DNA from 3 places in the Weizmannia sp. FSL W8-1119 genome. Region 1 is predicted to be linked to each of the others. Evidence: a T-box and tRNA genes for the amino acid it is inferred to sense, from the RefSeq annotation. Region 1 holds a T-box; the other regions hold tRNA genes.
What was found. A T-box is a leader RNA that pairs with one kind of tRNA and senses whether it is charged. The one in region 1 lies ahead of NSQ19_RS09335 (valine--tRNA ligase), so its partner is inferred to be a tRNA-Val.
Positions count from the first base shown of each region.

Region 2: it has a tRNA-Val gene. The T-box ahead of NSQ19_RS09335 (valine--tRNA ligase) is inferred to sense a tRNA for this amino acid. The anticodon was not compared.
Region 3: it has a tRNA-Val gene. The T-box ahead of NSQ19_RS09335 (valine--tRNA ligase) is inferred to sense a tRNA for this amino acid. The anticodon was not compared.

Region 1 is NZ_JBBOZL010000001.1:1,892,305-1,897,018, forward strand. Features, by position in the region: gene NSQ19_RS09330 (bifunctional folylpolyglutamate synthase/dihydrofolate synthase) at 1-403, opposite strand, end outside; gene NSQ19_RS09335 (valine--tRNA ligase) at 466-3,111, opposite strand; T-box leader at 3,167-3,395, opposite strand; gene NSQ19_RS09340 (hypothetical protein) at 3,538-3,729, shown strand; gene ysxE (spore coat protein YsxE) at 3,746-4,714, opposite strand, start outside.
Region 2 is NZ_JBBOZL010000001.1:182,002-186,715, reverse strand. Features, by position in the region: gene rocF (arginase) at 17-916, opposite strand; tRNA gene NSQ19_RS00995 (tRNA-Gly) at 1,179-1,250, opposite strand; tRNA gene NSQ19_RS00990 (tRNA-Lys) at 1,291-1,363, opposite strand; tRNA gene NSQ19_RS00985 (tRNA-Gln) at 1,410-1,481, opposite strand; tRNA gene NSQ19_RS00980 (tRNA-Tyr) at 1,546-1,630, opposite strand; tRNA gene NSQ19_RS00975 (tRNA-Thr) at 1,636-1,711, opposite strand; tRNA gene NSQ19_RS00970 (tRNA-Val) at 1,719-1,791, opposite strand; tRNA gene NSQ19_RS00965 (tRNA-Glu) at 1,803-1,877, opposite strand; tRNA gene NSQ19_RS00960 (tRNA-Thr) at 1,889-1,961, opposite strand; tRNA gene NSQ19_RS00955 (tRNA-Asn) at 1,968-2,039, opposite strand; rRNA gene rrf (5S ribosomal RNA) at 2,047-2,162, opposite strand; rRNA gene NSQ19_RS00945 (23S ribosomal RNA) at 2,330-4,714, opposite strand, start outside.
Region 3 is NZ_JBBOZL010000001.1:70,919-75,632, reverse strand. Features, by position in the region: rRNA gene NSQ19_RS00385 (16S ribosomal RNA) at 210-1,763, opposite strand; tRNA gene NSQ19_RS00380 (tRNA-Ala) at 1,883-1,958, opposite strand; tRNA gene NSQ19_RS00375 (tRNA-Pro) at 1,968-2,044, opposite strand; tRNA gene NSQ19_RS00370 (tRNA-Arg) at 2,049-2,125, opposite strand; tRNA gene NSQ19_RS00365 (tRNA-Leu) at 2,136-2,224, opposite strand; tRNA gene NSQ19_RS00360 (tRNA-Gly) at 2,237-2,311, opposite strand; tRNA gene NSQ19_RS00355 (tRNA-Lys) at 2,385-2,457, opposite strand; tRNA gene NSQ19_RS00350 (tRNA-Val) at 2,465-2,540, opposite strand; rRNA gene rrf (5S ribosomal RNA) at 2,549-2,664, opposite strand; rRNA gene NSQ19_RS00340 (23S ribosomal RNA) at 3,039-4,714, opposite strand, start outside.

The DNA.
Region 1 (4,714 bases):
CGGCAAAATACAAAAGTGACATCGCTGTAATGACTTCAAACTCTGTCGGTGCGCCGAATGCTGTGTGCTCCAGTTCTTCTGCAAGCGGGCGGATCTCGTTTGTAAGCCGGACGAGGTCTGCATCCGTCACCGGCGTTCCGTTTACGCTGATCCTTTCGTTAAACTGCTCAATATATGGGGAAGTAAAGGTGCCAACCAGTAATCCTGCCTGCTCTAAAATATTGCGCAAAAAGGTGACGGTCGACCCTTTTCCGTTCGTCCCGGCCACGTGGACCGTCCGGATTTTTTGTTCCGGGTGGTGCAATTTTTCCATCAGCCACTGCATCCGTTCAAGCCCCGGTTTCATCCCGAATTTCGAGCAGGACCGGATCCAGCCGACCGCTTCTTCATAGGTTTCAAACATTTGCCTTTCCTCCCGTATGCAAGGAAGACGAATCCGTAAAGAATTCGCCTTCCGCCCTTGTGTTACTGGTTTTCAAGTTCTCTGATGCGCGTTTCGACGGCGCTTCGTTTTTCGAGATAGTCTTTTTCTTTTGCCCGTTCTTCGGCAACGACTTTTTCCGGCGCTTTTTTCAGGAACCCTTCATTGGACAGTTTTTTCTGGACGCGTTCAACTTCTTTATTCCATTTTTCCAACTCTTTCCTGAGCCGTGCCAGTTCTTCTTCAAAATTGATCAGCCCTTCAAGCGGCAGGAACAGTTCCACACCGGAAACGACCGCAGTCATGGCTTTGTCCGGCGCCTCAAGGTCAAGCCCCATTTTCAATTCATCCGGGTTGCAGAAACGGGTAATGTACGCTTCGTTTCGTTTTAAAGCCGCTAAGACCGTCTCGTCTTTCGCTTTCAAATGCAGTTTGATTTTTTTGCTTAACGGCGTGTTCACTTCGGCGCGGATATTGCGGACAGAACGGATGATGTCGACAAGCAGTTTCATTTCTTCGCTGGCCGCGGCATCCGTAAGGCTTTCGTCCGCTTCCGGCCACGCGGCTGTTGTGATCGATTCCCCCTGATGCGGCAGGTTTTGCCAAATTTCCTCGGTAATAAACGGCATGAACGGGTGCAAAAGCCGCATCGTATTGTCGAGCACATACGCGAGGACCGAGCGCGCCGTTTTCTTCGCTGCTTCATCTTCGCTGTAAAGCGGCAGTTTTGCCATTTCAATGTACCAGTCGCAGAAATCGTCCCAGATAAAATTGTAAAGCATGCGCCCGGCTTCGCCGAATTCGTATTTGTCCGCCAGTTTTGTAACGGTTTCGATCGTTTCGTTCAAACGCGTTAAAATCCATTTGTCAGCGACTGATTTTTCACCGGAAAGGTCAATTTCTTCGTATTTCAGCCCGTTCATGTTCATAAGCGCAAAACGGGAGGCGTTCCAAATTTTATTGGCGAAATTCCAGACCGCTTCGACTTTTTCGTAACTGAAACGCAAATCCTGGCCGGGCGCGCTGCCGGTAGTAAGGAAATAGCGGAGCGAGTCCGCGCCGTATTTGTCGATTACTTCCATCGGGTCGACGCCGTTGCCGAGCGATTTGCTCATTTTCCGCCCCTGCTCGTCGCGGACAAGGCCATGGATCAGGACATCTTTGAACGGGCGTTTGCCGGTAAACTCAAGCCCCTGGAAAATCATCCGCGATACCCAGAAGAAAATGATATCATAGCCGGTCACAAGCGTATCGGTCGGATAATAACGCTTGTAGTCTTCCGCTTCTTCATCAGGCCAGCCCATTGTCGAAAACGGCCAGAGCGCCGAGCTGAACCACGTATCGAGCACGTCCGGATCCTGTTCCCAGTTTTCGATGTCACGGGGCGGCTCGGTGTCAACATATACTTCGCCGGTTTCTTTATGGTACCAGGCCGGAATCCGGTGGCCCCACCAGAGCTGGCGCGAAATGCACCAATCGCGGATATTTTCCATCCAGTGCAAGTAGGTTTTTTCAAAGCGTTCCGGCACAAAATGGACTTTTCCTTCCGACGCCTGCAGTTTTACCGCGGCATCAGCGAGCGGCTGCATTTTCACAAACCATTGCGTGGACAAATACGGTTCGACAACCGCGCCGCTCCGTTCGGAATGGCCGACCGAATGGAGATGGTCTTCCACTTTGACAAGAACGCCGAGTGCTTTCAAGTCCTTCACGATCTGTTTGCGGCATTCAAACCGGTCCATGCCTTTGTATTTTCCGGCATTTTCATTCATTGTGCCGTCCTCGTTCATCACAAGGATGCGTTCGAGATTGTGGCGGTTCCCGACTTCGAAGTCGTTCGGGTCATGGGCCGGTGTAATTTTTACGGCGCCGGAACCAAATGCCATATCAACATACTCGTCTGCGATAATCGGAATTTCGCGGCCGACGATTGGCAATACAATCGTTTTCCCGATTAAATGTTTGTAGCGTTCATCATCCGGGTGGACAGCGACCGCCGTATCACCCAGCATCGTTTCGGGGCGCGTTGTCGCGATTTCAATCGTGCCGGAACCGTCGCTTAACGGGTATGCCAGATGGTAAAATGCGCCCTGCACCTCTTTGTAGACTACTTCAATATCGGAAAGCGCCGTTTTCGTTTCCGGGTCCCAGTTGATGATGTACTCGCCGCGGTAAATCAAGCCTTTTTTATAAAGCGAAACAAATACTTCTTTTACAGCTTTTGACAGCCCTTCATCGAGCGTAAAACGTTCGCGCGAATAATCGAGCCCGAGGCCGAGTTTCGCCCATTGTTTGCGGATAAAGTGAGCGTATTCCGCTTTCCACTTCCATGCTTCTTCCGTAAACTTCTCGCGGCCGAGGTCATAGCGGGATTTGCCTTCTTCACGCAGTTTGGCTTCCACTTTTGCCTGCGTTGCAATCCCGGCGTGGTCCATCCCCGGCAGCCAGAGCACATCATAGCCCTGCATCCGTTTCATCCGGGTTAAAATATCCTGCAAAGCCGTATCCCAGGCATGGCCGAGATGGAGCTTGCCGGTTACGTTCGGCGGCGGAATCACAATCGTGTACGGCTTCTTTTCCGGATCGCCTTTTGCTTCGAAAAATTTGCCGTTCACCCACCATTCATAGCGCCCTTTTTCAACAGCCTGCGGATCATATTTGGTCGGCATGCTGATGTCCTGCTGTTCCATTTGTATCATTCCTTTCTGCGTTTTTTGCGGATAAACACAAAAACTCCCTTCGCCATAAAAGGACGAAAGGAGTCTGTTCGCGGTACCACCTTTTTTCACGGGCAAACGGATGCCCGGCACTCTCGGGTCATTAACGGCACTTCGCCGGCTTTTGCTATTATCGGGTTCACAAAAGCTACTCCCGGGCGACCTTCCAGCCTGTTTCGCATAGGAAATCTTTCAGCAGCTGATTCCCCTCTCTGCATGGAAACAAAATCTGTACTCTTCCCGTTCATTGTATTTTGATTTTTGAAATTGGCTATAGTTTATGGTATCGGTTTTTTTGAAAATCGTCAATAGCATTGCCCATTTTTAGAAAAAATATGCAACGGATTCACTTATCCGCCCGCTTTTCATACATTATCTTTGAGGGATAGGTGGATGATGATGAAGAAAAAAATTGACAAACAGGCCGTCCGTACTTGGGGGCGGAATGCAAAAAAAGTGTGCAAGCAGCTGATTCTTCCGTTCTCCGTCTTTCAGGCCATCCGCACGATTATTTTTCCGACCACGTTTGACGTCCTGCTGCTTGCCATATTTATTCTCATTTATCTCGGGTTCCAGTATGAATGGTTTTAATGGCCGTCCCTGCTTTTCATGACGCGGGGGCGGTCCCTTGTGACAACTGCATGACGACATACTCGGTATTTTTCATCCGCCAGTACTTTTCCTGCAGTTTCGCGACTGCTCTCGCTTCATGGCGTTTCCCTTCATTTGCAAAGTATTCCTCCACGGTTTGGATGATCGGTGCGGGATAAGCGAGATAGCTGAAAAATAAGCTTTTTTCATCTTCCTTAAGCGGAAAATAGCTGAAGTAGGTCTTCACCCAGTCCACGCAGTCGTCAAACCGGCTCGGATAGGAGTCGAGCGCCCGCGACAAGAAGGGAAGCAGGTCATAAAAAGGCGCAGCGGTTTTTGCCAGTTCGAAATTGGTGAAGTATCCGAGCCCGCGTTCATCGTACAGGAAATGCTCCGTTGAAATTTTTCCGTGGATGGTCACCGTTCTCGCTTTCTCCATCTCTTTCGATTGTTCATACCAGTTTTCCAGCTGCTGGATCGAGAATTTGAGCGCCTGGTTCGTTTCATTGTAAAAGGTGCAGTACAACAGGGCAAACGGGGACATATAGACCTGCTCTTCACACCGTTCAAGGAACTCTTCTAAAAAATCCTGCTGCCCGTACCAGCGGGAAAGGGTTTCTTCATAGTATTCCCGCCGTTTTTCTATTGAGACCTCCGTATCTTTGACGGACAAGCTGTGCAGGCGCGCGAGTTCCCTGAACATTTTTTGATGTTTCTCGCCGCGTGCTTCTTTTTCTTCGTTTGGCAGCCAGGGCATTAAATAGTACAATGCCCCGTTATACAGCACCCCGTAACGGCCGTCCAACGTGGGATAGACCGGGACAATACGGTTATACCCCCGCTGGTACAGGGACTGGACATGCCGGATAAATCCCATCCCGTTTTGCGGTGCAATTTTTTTTAAAGCAAAAATACCCTGGCCGGTATAAATTTTATACACTTTTCCGTACCGCCCGACATATTCAGTGTTCAGGCCGTAATGCTT
Region 2 (4,714 bases), 1.7 Mb from region 1:
CTAATAGGGGCTTTTTTTAAAGAAGTTTTTTCCCAAACAATGTTTCAATCAGGCGGACAGCTTTTTCTGCCGTTTGATTGCGGCTGTCAAGAATCGGGTTTACTTCAACAACATCAGCTGAAACAACGGCATTTGCATCGTGCAGTATCTCCATGGCGAGCCGGCTTTCGCGGAAATGAAGCCCGCCGTATACAGGCGTTCCCACACCCGGGGCTTCTTGCGGATCGAGCGCATCTAAATCGAGCGACAAATGAATGCCGTCCGTTCTTTCTTTTAAATAGTTAATGCTTGCTGCCATGACGCTCTCCATCCCAATCCGGTCGATTTCAGCCATCGTGTAAATTTTAATGCCCAGGTTGCGGATGAAATCCTTTTCCCCTTCGTCCAAATCCCGCTGCCCGATCAGGACAACATGCTCCGCTTTCAGTTTCGGAATATAGCCGTAAACGCCCGTTAAAGAAGCATGCCCGTACCCGAGGCTGGCGGCAAGCGGCATGCCGTGGACATTTCCGGAAGGGCTTGTCTCAGGAGTATTCATATCCGCATGCGCATCAAACCAAATGACGCCGAGATTTCTGTAATGTTTGCTGATGCCGGCAATTGTCCCAATGGCAATGCTGTGGTCGCCGCCAAAAATAAGCGGGAACCGGTTGCTTTTTACAATTTCATCTGTATGCTCTGCAATGAACTGGCTCGCTTTTGCAATCGTTTTTAAATTTCTTGCATTGACTTCGTCATCAGGGAGCTGCTCCGCCCTGCCAATTTCAATATTGCCCAAATCGGTAACCGCGCAGCCGAGTTTCTCGAGTCCTTCTTTCACACCTGCATACCGGATCGCCTGCGGGCCTAGATCTACCCCTTTATACCGCTGCCCAAGATCCATTGGAACCCCCATTATTGCAATATGTTTCTCCATCAGACTGTCCCCTTTCCTTCTCTCTATCTATCATTGTAAAATTGTTTTCCAATTGGCTCAACTGTACAAAATTCTGTATAATTATTCAAGAAAATGGAGGTGAGACTATTCATCTTAAAGGGGCCTTCCTTCACCAATCCAGAAAACCCATCAACCATCCGCCAACAACACTGGAGTTGTATTATAGAGTGAAAAATATTTACAGACAAATAAAAAACGCTCAAACCCTTTTATATCAAGAGGTTTGAGCGTTTAAACTTTAAGCGGAAGACGGGACTCGAACCCGCGACCCACACCTTGGGAAGGTGTTGTTCTACCACTAAACTACTTCCGCATATTTGTAGAATACCACATATTTTAAAAAAAGAAAAGAGTGAGCCATGCAGGATTCGAACCTGCGACCCTCTGATTAAAAGTCAGATGCTCTACCAACTGAGCTAATGGCTCGTAAAAATCTATATATCCATTGGCGTAACCAATTCAATAGAAAAGGCTGGGCCAGCTGGATTCGAACCAACGCATGACGGAGTCAAAGTCCGTTGCCTTACCGCTTGGCTATGGCCCAATTATCTATAGTATGAACCCTCTCACCAAAAAAATGCACCAAAGTGCATGCCCAAAAAATGAGATGGTGGAGGGGGACGGATTCGAACCGCCGAACCCTGAGGGAGCGGATTTACAGTCCGCCGCGTTTAGCCACTTCGCTACCCCTCCGTAAATGGTGCCGGCCAGAGGACTTGAACCCCCAACCTACTGATTACAAGTCAGTTGCTCTACCAATTGAGCTAGACCGGCATACAAATGGAGGATGACGGGCTCGAACCGCCGACCCTCTGCTTGTAAGGCAGACGCTCTCCCAGCTGAGCTAATCCTCCAAATATGTAAATGGTGACCCGTACGGGATTCGAACCCGTGTTACCGCCGTGAAAGGGCGGTGTCTTAACCGCTTGACCAACGGGCCAAAAAAATATAAGCTTCCAATCGGGCTCGAACCGATGACCTCTTCCTTACCATGGAAGTGCTCTACCTGCTGAGCTATGGAAGCATATGACTCCGCAGGTAGGATTCGAACCTACGACCGATCGGTTAACAGCCGATTGCTCTACCACTGAGCTACTGCGGAATATCGGGCCCGGCAGCGTCCTACTCTCGCAGGGGGAAACCCCCAACTACCATCGGCGCTGGAAAGCTTAACTTCCGTGTTCGGGATGGAAACGGGTGTGACCTTTCCGCCATCGTCACCGGACCTCAATGACAAAAATCATTATAACAAAGTTTCCATTGCTTATCAACAGGAATTATGTGATTCCCTGAAAACCGGATGGGAGAAAAAACTGTAAACGGAGAATGCGTTTCTAACTTTGAAAATGGTTCAGCGCCAGTGCCTTTGGTAAGGCACCTCCGCTTTTCTATTTGGTTAAGTCCTCGATCGATTAGTATCCGTCAGCTGCACGCGTCGCCGCGCTTCCACCCCGGACCTATCAACCTGATCATCTTTCAGGGATCTTACCAGTTAAACTGTGGGAAATCTCATCTTGAGGGGGGCTTCATGCTTAGATGCTTTCAGCACTTATCCCTTCCGCACATAGCTACCCAGCGATGCCTTTGGCAAGACAACTGGTACACCAGCGGTGCGTCCATCCCGGTCCTCTCGTACTAAGGACAGCTCCTCTCAAATTTCCTGCGCCCGCGACGGATAGGGACCGAACTGTCTCACGACGTTCTGAACCCAGCTCGCGTACCGCTTTAATGGGCGAACAGCCCAACCCTTGGGACCGACTACAGCCCCAGGATGCGATGAGCCGACATCGAGGTGCCAAACCTCCCCGTCGATGTGGACTCTTGGGGGAGATCAGCCTGTTATCCCCAGGGTAGCTTTTATCCGTTGAGCGATGGCCCTTCCATGCGGAACCACCGGATCACTAAGCCCGACTTTCGTCCCTGCCCGACTTGTAAGTCTCGCAGTCAAGCTCCCTTATGCCTTTACACTCTGCGAATGATTTCCAACCATTCTGAGGGAACCTTTGGGCGCCTCCGTTACCTTTTAGGAGGCGACCGCCCCAGTCAAACTGCCTGCCTGACACTGTCTCCCACCCCGGTAAGGGGTGCGGGTTAGAATTTCAATACAGCCAGGGTAGTATCCCACCGATGCCTCCGCCGAAGCTGGCGCTCCGGTTTCCAAGGCTCCTACCTATCCTGTACAAGCTGTACCAAAATTCAATATCAGGCTGCAGTAAAGCTCCATGGGGTCTTTCCGTCCTGTCGCGGGTAACCTGCATCTTCACAGGTACTATAATTTCACCGAGTCTCTCGTTGAGACAGTGCCCAGATCGTTACACCTTTCGTGCGGGTCAGAACTTACCTGACAAGGAATTTCGCTACCTTAGGACCGTTATAGTTACGGCCGCCGTTTACTGGGGCTTCAGTTCAGAGCTTCGCCTTGCGGCTAACCCCTCTCCTTAACCTTCCAGCACCGGGCAGGTGTCAGCCCCTATACTTCGCCTTGCGGCTTCGCAGAGACCTGTGTTTTTGCTAAACAGTCGCCTGGGCCTATTCACTGCGGCTTCCCGGGGCATACACCCCAAAAAGCACCCCTTCTCCCGAAGTTACGGGGTCATTTTGCCGAGTTCCTTAACGAGAGTTCTCTCGCTCACCTTAGGATTCTCTCCTCGCCTACCTGTGTCGGTTTGCGGTACGGGCGCCTTTCACCTCACTAGAGGCTTTTCTTGGCAGTGTGGAATCAGGAACTTCGGTACTTTAATTTCCCTCGCCATCACAGCTCCGCCTTGGCGCGAAGGATTTGCCTCCGCACCGGCCTAACTGCTTGGACGCGATCAACCAGTGTCGCGCTTGCCCTATCCTCCTGCGTCCCCCCATCGTTCAAACGGTGAAGAGGCGGTACAGGAATATCAACCTGTTGTCCATCGCCTACGCCTTTCGGCCTCGGCTTAGGCCCCGACTAACCCTGAGCGGACGAGCCTTCCTCAGGAAACCTTAGGCATTCGGTGGAAGGGATTCTCACCCTTCTTTCGCTACTCATACCGGCATTCTCACTTCTAAGCGCTCCACCGGTCCTTCCGGTCCGGCTTCAACGCCCTTAGAACGCTCTCCTACCACGGACACCAAACGGTGTCCATCCGCAGCTTCGGTGATACGTTTAGCCCCGGTACATTTTCGGCGCAGCGTCACTCGACCAGTGAGCTATTACGCACTCTTTGAATGATGGCTGCTTCTAAGCCAACATCCTGGTTGTCTAAGCAACGCCACATCCTTTTCCACTTAACGTATACTTTGGGACCTTAGCTGGCGGTCTGGGCTGTTTCCCTTTCGACCATGGATCTTATCACTCACAGTCTGACTCCCAAGCATAAGTTTTTGGCATTCGGAGTTTGTCTGAATTCGGTAACCCGATGAGGGCCCCTCGTCCAAACAGTGCTCTACCTCCAAAACTCTCCGCTTGAGGCTAGCCCTAAAGCTATTTCGGAGAGAACCAGCTATCTCCAAGTTCGATTGGAATTTCTCCGCTACCCACACCTCATCCCCGCACTTTTCAACGTGCGTGGGTTCGGGCCTCCAGCAAGTGTTACCTTGCCTTCACCCTGGACATGGGTAGATCACCTGGTTTCGGGTCTGCGGCCTCATACTCTTTCGCCCTGTTCAGACTCGCTTTCGCTGCGGCTCCGCTTCTTCAGCTTAACCTTGCATGAGACCGTAACTCGCCGGTTCATTCTACAAAAGGCACGCCATCACCCGTTAACGGGCTCTGACTACTTGTAGGCACACGGTTTCAGGATCTCT
Region 3 (4,714 bases), 1.8 Mb from region 1:
AACGAAAACGCCAAACTTAATTTCGGAAAACCGAAGGTTTTCCTTTTATGTCTAGCTCCGGGCGCTATCGGCTAGCGTATTTCTACGTCTTCTCCCTACGATAAGCGGGCATCGATTCGCCTTTAAGGCTCATCGTGTTTCCTTTATCTCAGTCGAAGACTTCGAAATCCGTACGCCGATGAACGAGCGCCCTACGCTTTTCCCCTTAGAAAGGAGGTGATCCAGCCGCACCTTCCGATACGGCTACCTTGTTACGACTTCACCCCAATCATCTGTCCCACCTTCGGCGGCTGGCTCCGTAAAGGTTACCTCACCGACTTCGGGTGTTACAAACTCTCGTGGTGTGACGGGCGGTGTGTACAAGGCCCGGGAACGTATTCACCGCGGCATGCTGATCCGCGATTACTAGCGATTCCGGCTTCATGCAGGCGGGTTGCAGCCTGCAATCCGAACTGGGAATGGTTTTCTGGGATTGGCTTAACCTCGCGGTCTCGCAGCCCTTTGTACCATCCATTGTAGCACGTGTGTAGCCCAGGTCATAAGGGGCATGATGATTTGACGTCATCCCCACCTTCCTCCGGTTTGTCACCGGCAGTCACCTTAGAGTGCCCAACTCAATGCTGGCAACTAAGGTCAAGGGTTGCGCTCGTTGCGGGACTTAACCCAACATCTCACGACACGAGCTGACGACAACCATGCACCACCTGTCACTCTGTCCCCCGAAGGGGAAGGCCCTGTCTCCAGGGAGGTCAGAGGATGTCAAGACCTGGTAAGGTTCTTCGCGTTGCTTCGAATTAAACCACATGCTCCACCGCTTGTGCGGGCCCCCGTCAATTCCTTTGAGTTTCAGCCTTGCGGCCGTACTCCCCAGGCGGAGTGCTTAATGCGTTAGCTGCAGCACTAAAGGGCGGAAACCCTCTAACACTTAGCACTCATCGTTTACGGCGTGGACTACCAGGGTATCTAATCCTGTTTGCTCCCCACGCTTTCGCGCCTCAGCGTCAGTTACAGACCAGAGAGCCGCCTTCGCCACTGGTGTTCCTCCACATCTCTACGCATTTCACCGCTACACGTGGAATTCCACTCTCCTCTTCTGCACTCAAGCCTCCCAGTTTCCAATGACCGCTTGCGGTTGAGCCGCAAGATTTCACATCAGACTTAAGAAGCCGCCTGCGCGCGCTTTACGCCCAATAATTCCGGACAACGCTTGCCACCTACGTATTACCGCGGCTGCTGGCACGTAGTTAGCCGTGGCTTTCTGGCCGGGTACCGTCAAGGCGCCGCCCTGTTCGAACGGCACTTGTTCTTCCCCGGCAACAGAGTTTTACGACCCGAAGGCCTTCTTCACTCACGCGGCGTTGCTCCGTCAGACTTTCGTCCATTGCGGAAGATTCCCTACTGCTGCCTCCCGTAGGAGTTTGGGCCGTGTCTCAGTCCCAATGTGGCCGATCACCCTCTCAGGTCGGCTACGCATCGTTGCCTTGGTGGGCCATTACCCCGCCAACTAGCTAATGCGCCGCGGGCCCATCTGTAAGTGGCAGCCGAAGCCGCCTTTCCTTTTTCCTCCATGCGGAGGAAAAAACTATCCGGTATTAGCCCCGGTTTCCCGGCGTTATCCCAGTCTTACAGGCAGGTTGCCCACGTGTTACTCACCCGTCCGCCGCTAACCTTTTAAAAGCAAGCTTTTAAAAGGTCCGCACGACTTGCATGTATTAGGCACGCCGCCAGCGTTCGTCCTGAGCCAGGATCAAACTCTCAGTAAAGATGTTTGATAAAAGCTCAAAAAGAATTTGACGTTTCGTTTTGTCCAGTTTTCAAGGAACAATCTCAAACAGCAACTTTTAAATTATAGCACCTATTTATTTAAAAGTCAATGCTTCTTTGGTGGAGCCTAGCGGGATCGAACCGCTGACCTCCTGCGTGCAAAGCAGGCGCTCTCCCAGCTGAGCTAAGGCCCCGAATTTGAATGGTCGGGAAGACAGGATTCGAACCTGCGACCCCATGGTCCCAAACCATGTGCTCTACCAAGCTGAGCTACTTCCCGTATATGGCGCGCCCAAGAGGAGTCGAACCCCTAACCTTTTGATCCGTAGTCAAACGCTCTATCCAATTGAGCTATGGGCGCATACATTGAATGGTGCCGAGGACCGGAGTCGAACCGGTACGGTAGTCACCTACCGCAGGATTTTAAGTCCTGTGCGTCTGCCAATTCCGCCACCCCGGCAAGAGAAAAAAATGGAGCGGAAGACGGGATTCGAACCCGCGACCCCCACCTTGGCAAGGTGATGTTCTACCACTGAACTACTTCCGCAAAAGATGCAGATAACAAAGAATTTCAGGGCGACTTTGAACAGGCTGAAATTCTTATCTCCTGCTAAATATGATGAGCCATGCAGGATTCGAACCTGCGACCCTCTGATTAAAAGTCAGATGCTCTACCAACTGAGCTAATGGCTCATATTTATGGTGGAGGATGACGGGATCGAACCGCCGACCCTCTGCTTGTAAGGCAGACGCTCTCCCAGCTGAGCTAATCCTCCGTATTATGGCCCGGCAACGTCCTACTCTCGCAGGGGGAAACCCCCAACTACCATCGGCGCTGGAAAGCTTAACTTCCGAGTTCGGGATGTATTCGGGTGTGACCTTTCCGCCATCATCACCGGACCTGTATTTTATTTTGGGATGTGTTCCCTGAAAACCAGATGGGAGAAAAAACTGTAAACGGAGAATAGCTTTGGTTTCTAACTTTGAAAATTGTCTAGCTCCAGCGCCTATCGGCTAGCGTATTTCTGCGCTTTCTCCCTACGATAAGCGGGCATCGGCTCGCCTTTAGGGGCTCGCCGTGTTTCCTTTATCTCAGTCGAAAGCTCCGAAATCCGTACGCCGATGACCAAGGCGCTTCCGCTTTTCTATTGTCCAGCTCCGGTGCCTAGCCCCTCAAGGTCGAATAACCTGCCCGCCACGGAGCCAAAAGACGGCTCCATGCCGGTCAGAACATTCGCTTGTCGGGGCTAAACAAGGCACCTTCGCTTTTCTATTTGGTTAAGTCCTCGATCGATTAGTATCCGTCAGCTGCACGCGTCACCGCGCTTCCACCCCGGACCTATCAACCTGATCATCTTTCAGGGATCTTACCAGTTAAACTGTGGGAAATCTCATCTTGAGGGGGGCTTCATGCTTAGATGCTTTCAGCACTTATCCCTTCCGCACATAGCTACCCAGCGATGCCTTTGGCAAGACAACTGGTACACCAGCGGTGCGTCCATCCCGGTCCTCTCGTACTAAGGACAGCTCCTCTCAAATTTCCTGCGCCCGCGACGGATAGGGACCGAACTGTCTCACGACGTTCTGAACCCAGCTCGCGTACCGCTTTAATGGGCGAACAGCCCAACCCTTGGGACCGACTACAGCCCCAGGATGCGATGAGCCGACATCGAGGTGCCAAACCTCCCCGTCGATGTGGACTCTTGGGGGAGATCAGCCTGTTATCCCCAGGGTAGCTTTTATCCGTTGAGCGATGGCCCTTCCATGCGGAACCACCGGATCACTAAGCCCGACTTTCGTCCCTGCCCGACTTGTAAGTCTCGCAGTCAAGCTCCCTTATGCCTTTACACTCTGCGAATGATTTCCAACCATTCTGAGGGAACCTTTGGGCGCCTCCGTTACCTTTTAGGAGGCGACCGCCCCAGTCAAACTGCCTGCCTGACACTGTCTCCCACCCCGGTAAGGGGTGCGGGTTAGAATTTCAATACAGCCAGGGTAGTATCCCACCGATGCCTCCGCCGAAGCTGGCGCTCCGGTTTCCAAGGCTCCTACCTATCCTGTACAAGCTGTACCAAAATTCAATATCAGGCTGCAGTAAAGCTCCATGGGGTCTTTCCGTCCTGTCGCGGGTAACCTGCATCTTCACAGGTACTATAATTTCACCGAGTCTCTCGTTGAGACAGTGCCCAGATCGTTACACCTTTCGTGCGGGTCAGAACTTACCTGACAAGGAATTTCGCTACCTTAGGACCGTTATAGTTACGGCCGCCGTTTACTGGGGCTTCAGTTCAGAGCTTCGCCTTGCGGCTAACCCCTCTCCTTAACCTTCCAGCACCGGGCAGGTGTCAGCCCCTATACTTCGCCTTGCGGCTTCGCAGAGACCTGTGTTTTTGCTAAACAGTCGCCTGGGCCTATTCACTGCGGCTTCCCGGGGCATACACCCCAAAAAGCACCCCTTCTCCCGAAGTTACGGGGTCATTTTGCCGAGTTCCTTAACGAGAGTTCTCTCGCTCACCTTAGGATTCTCTCCTCGCCTACCTGTGTCGGTTTGCGGTACGGGCGCCTTTCACCTCACTAGAGGCTTTTCTTGGCAGTGTGGAATCAGGAACTTCGGTACTTTAATTTCCCTCGCCATCACAGCTCCGCCTTGGCGCGAAGGATTTGCCTCCGCACCGGCCTAACTGCTTGGACGCGATCAACCAGTGTCGCGCTTGCCCTATCCTCCTGCGTCCCCCCATCGTTCAAACGGTGAAGAGGCGGTACAGGAATATCAACCTGTTGTCCATCGCCTACGCCTTTCGGCCTCGGCTTAGGCCCCGACTAACCCTGAGCGGACGAGCCTTCCTCAGGAAACCTTAGGCATTCGGTGGAAGGGATTCTCACCCTTCTTTCGCTACTCATACCGGCATTCTCACTTCTAAGCGCTCCACCGGTCCTTCCGGTCCGGCTT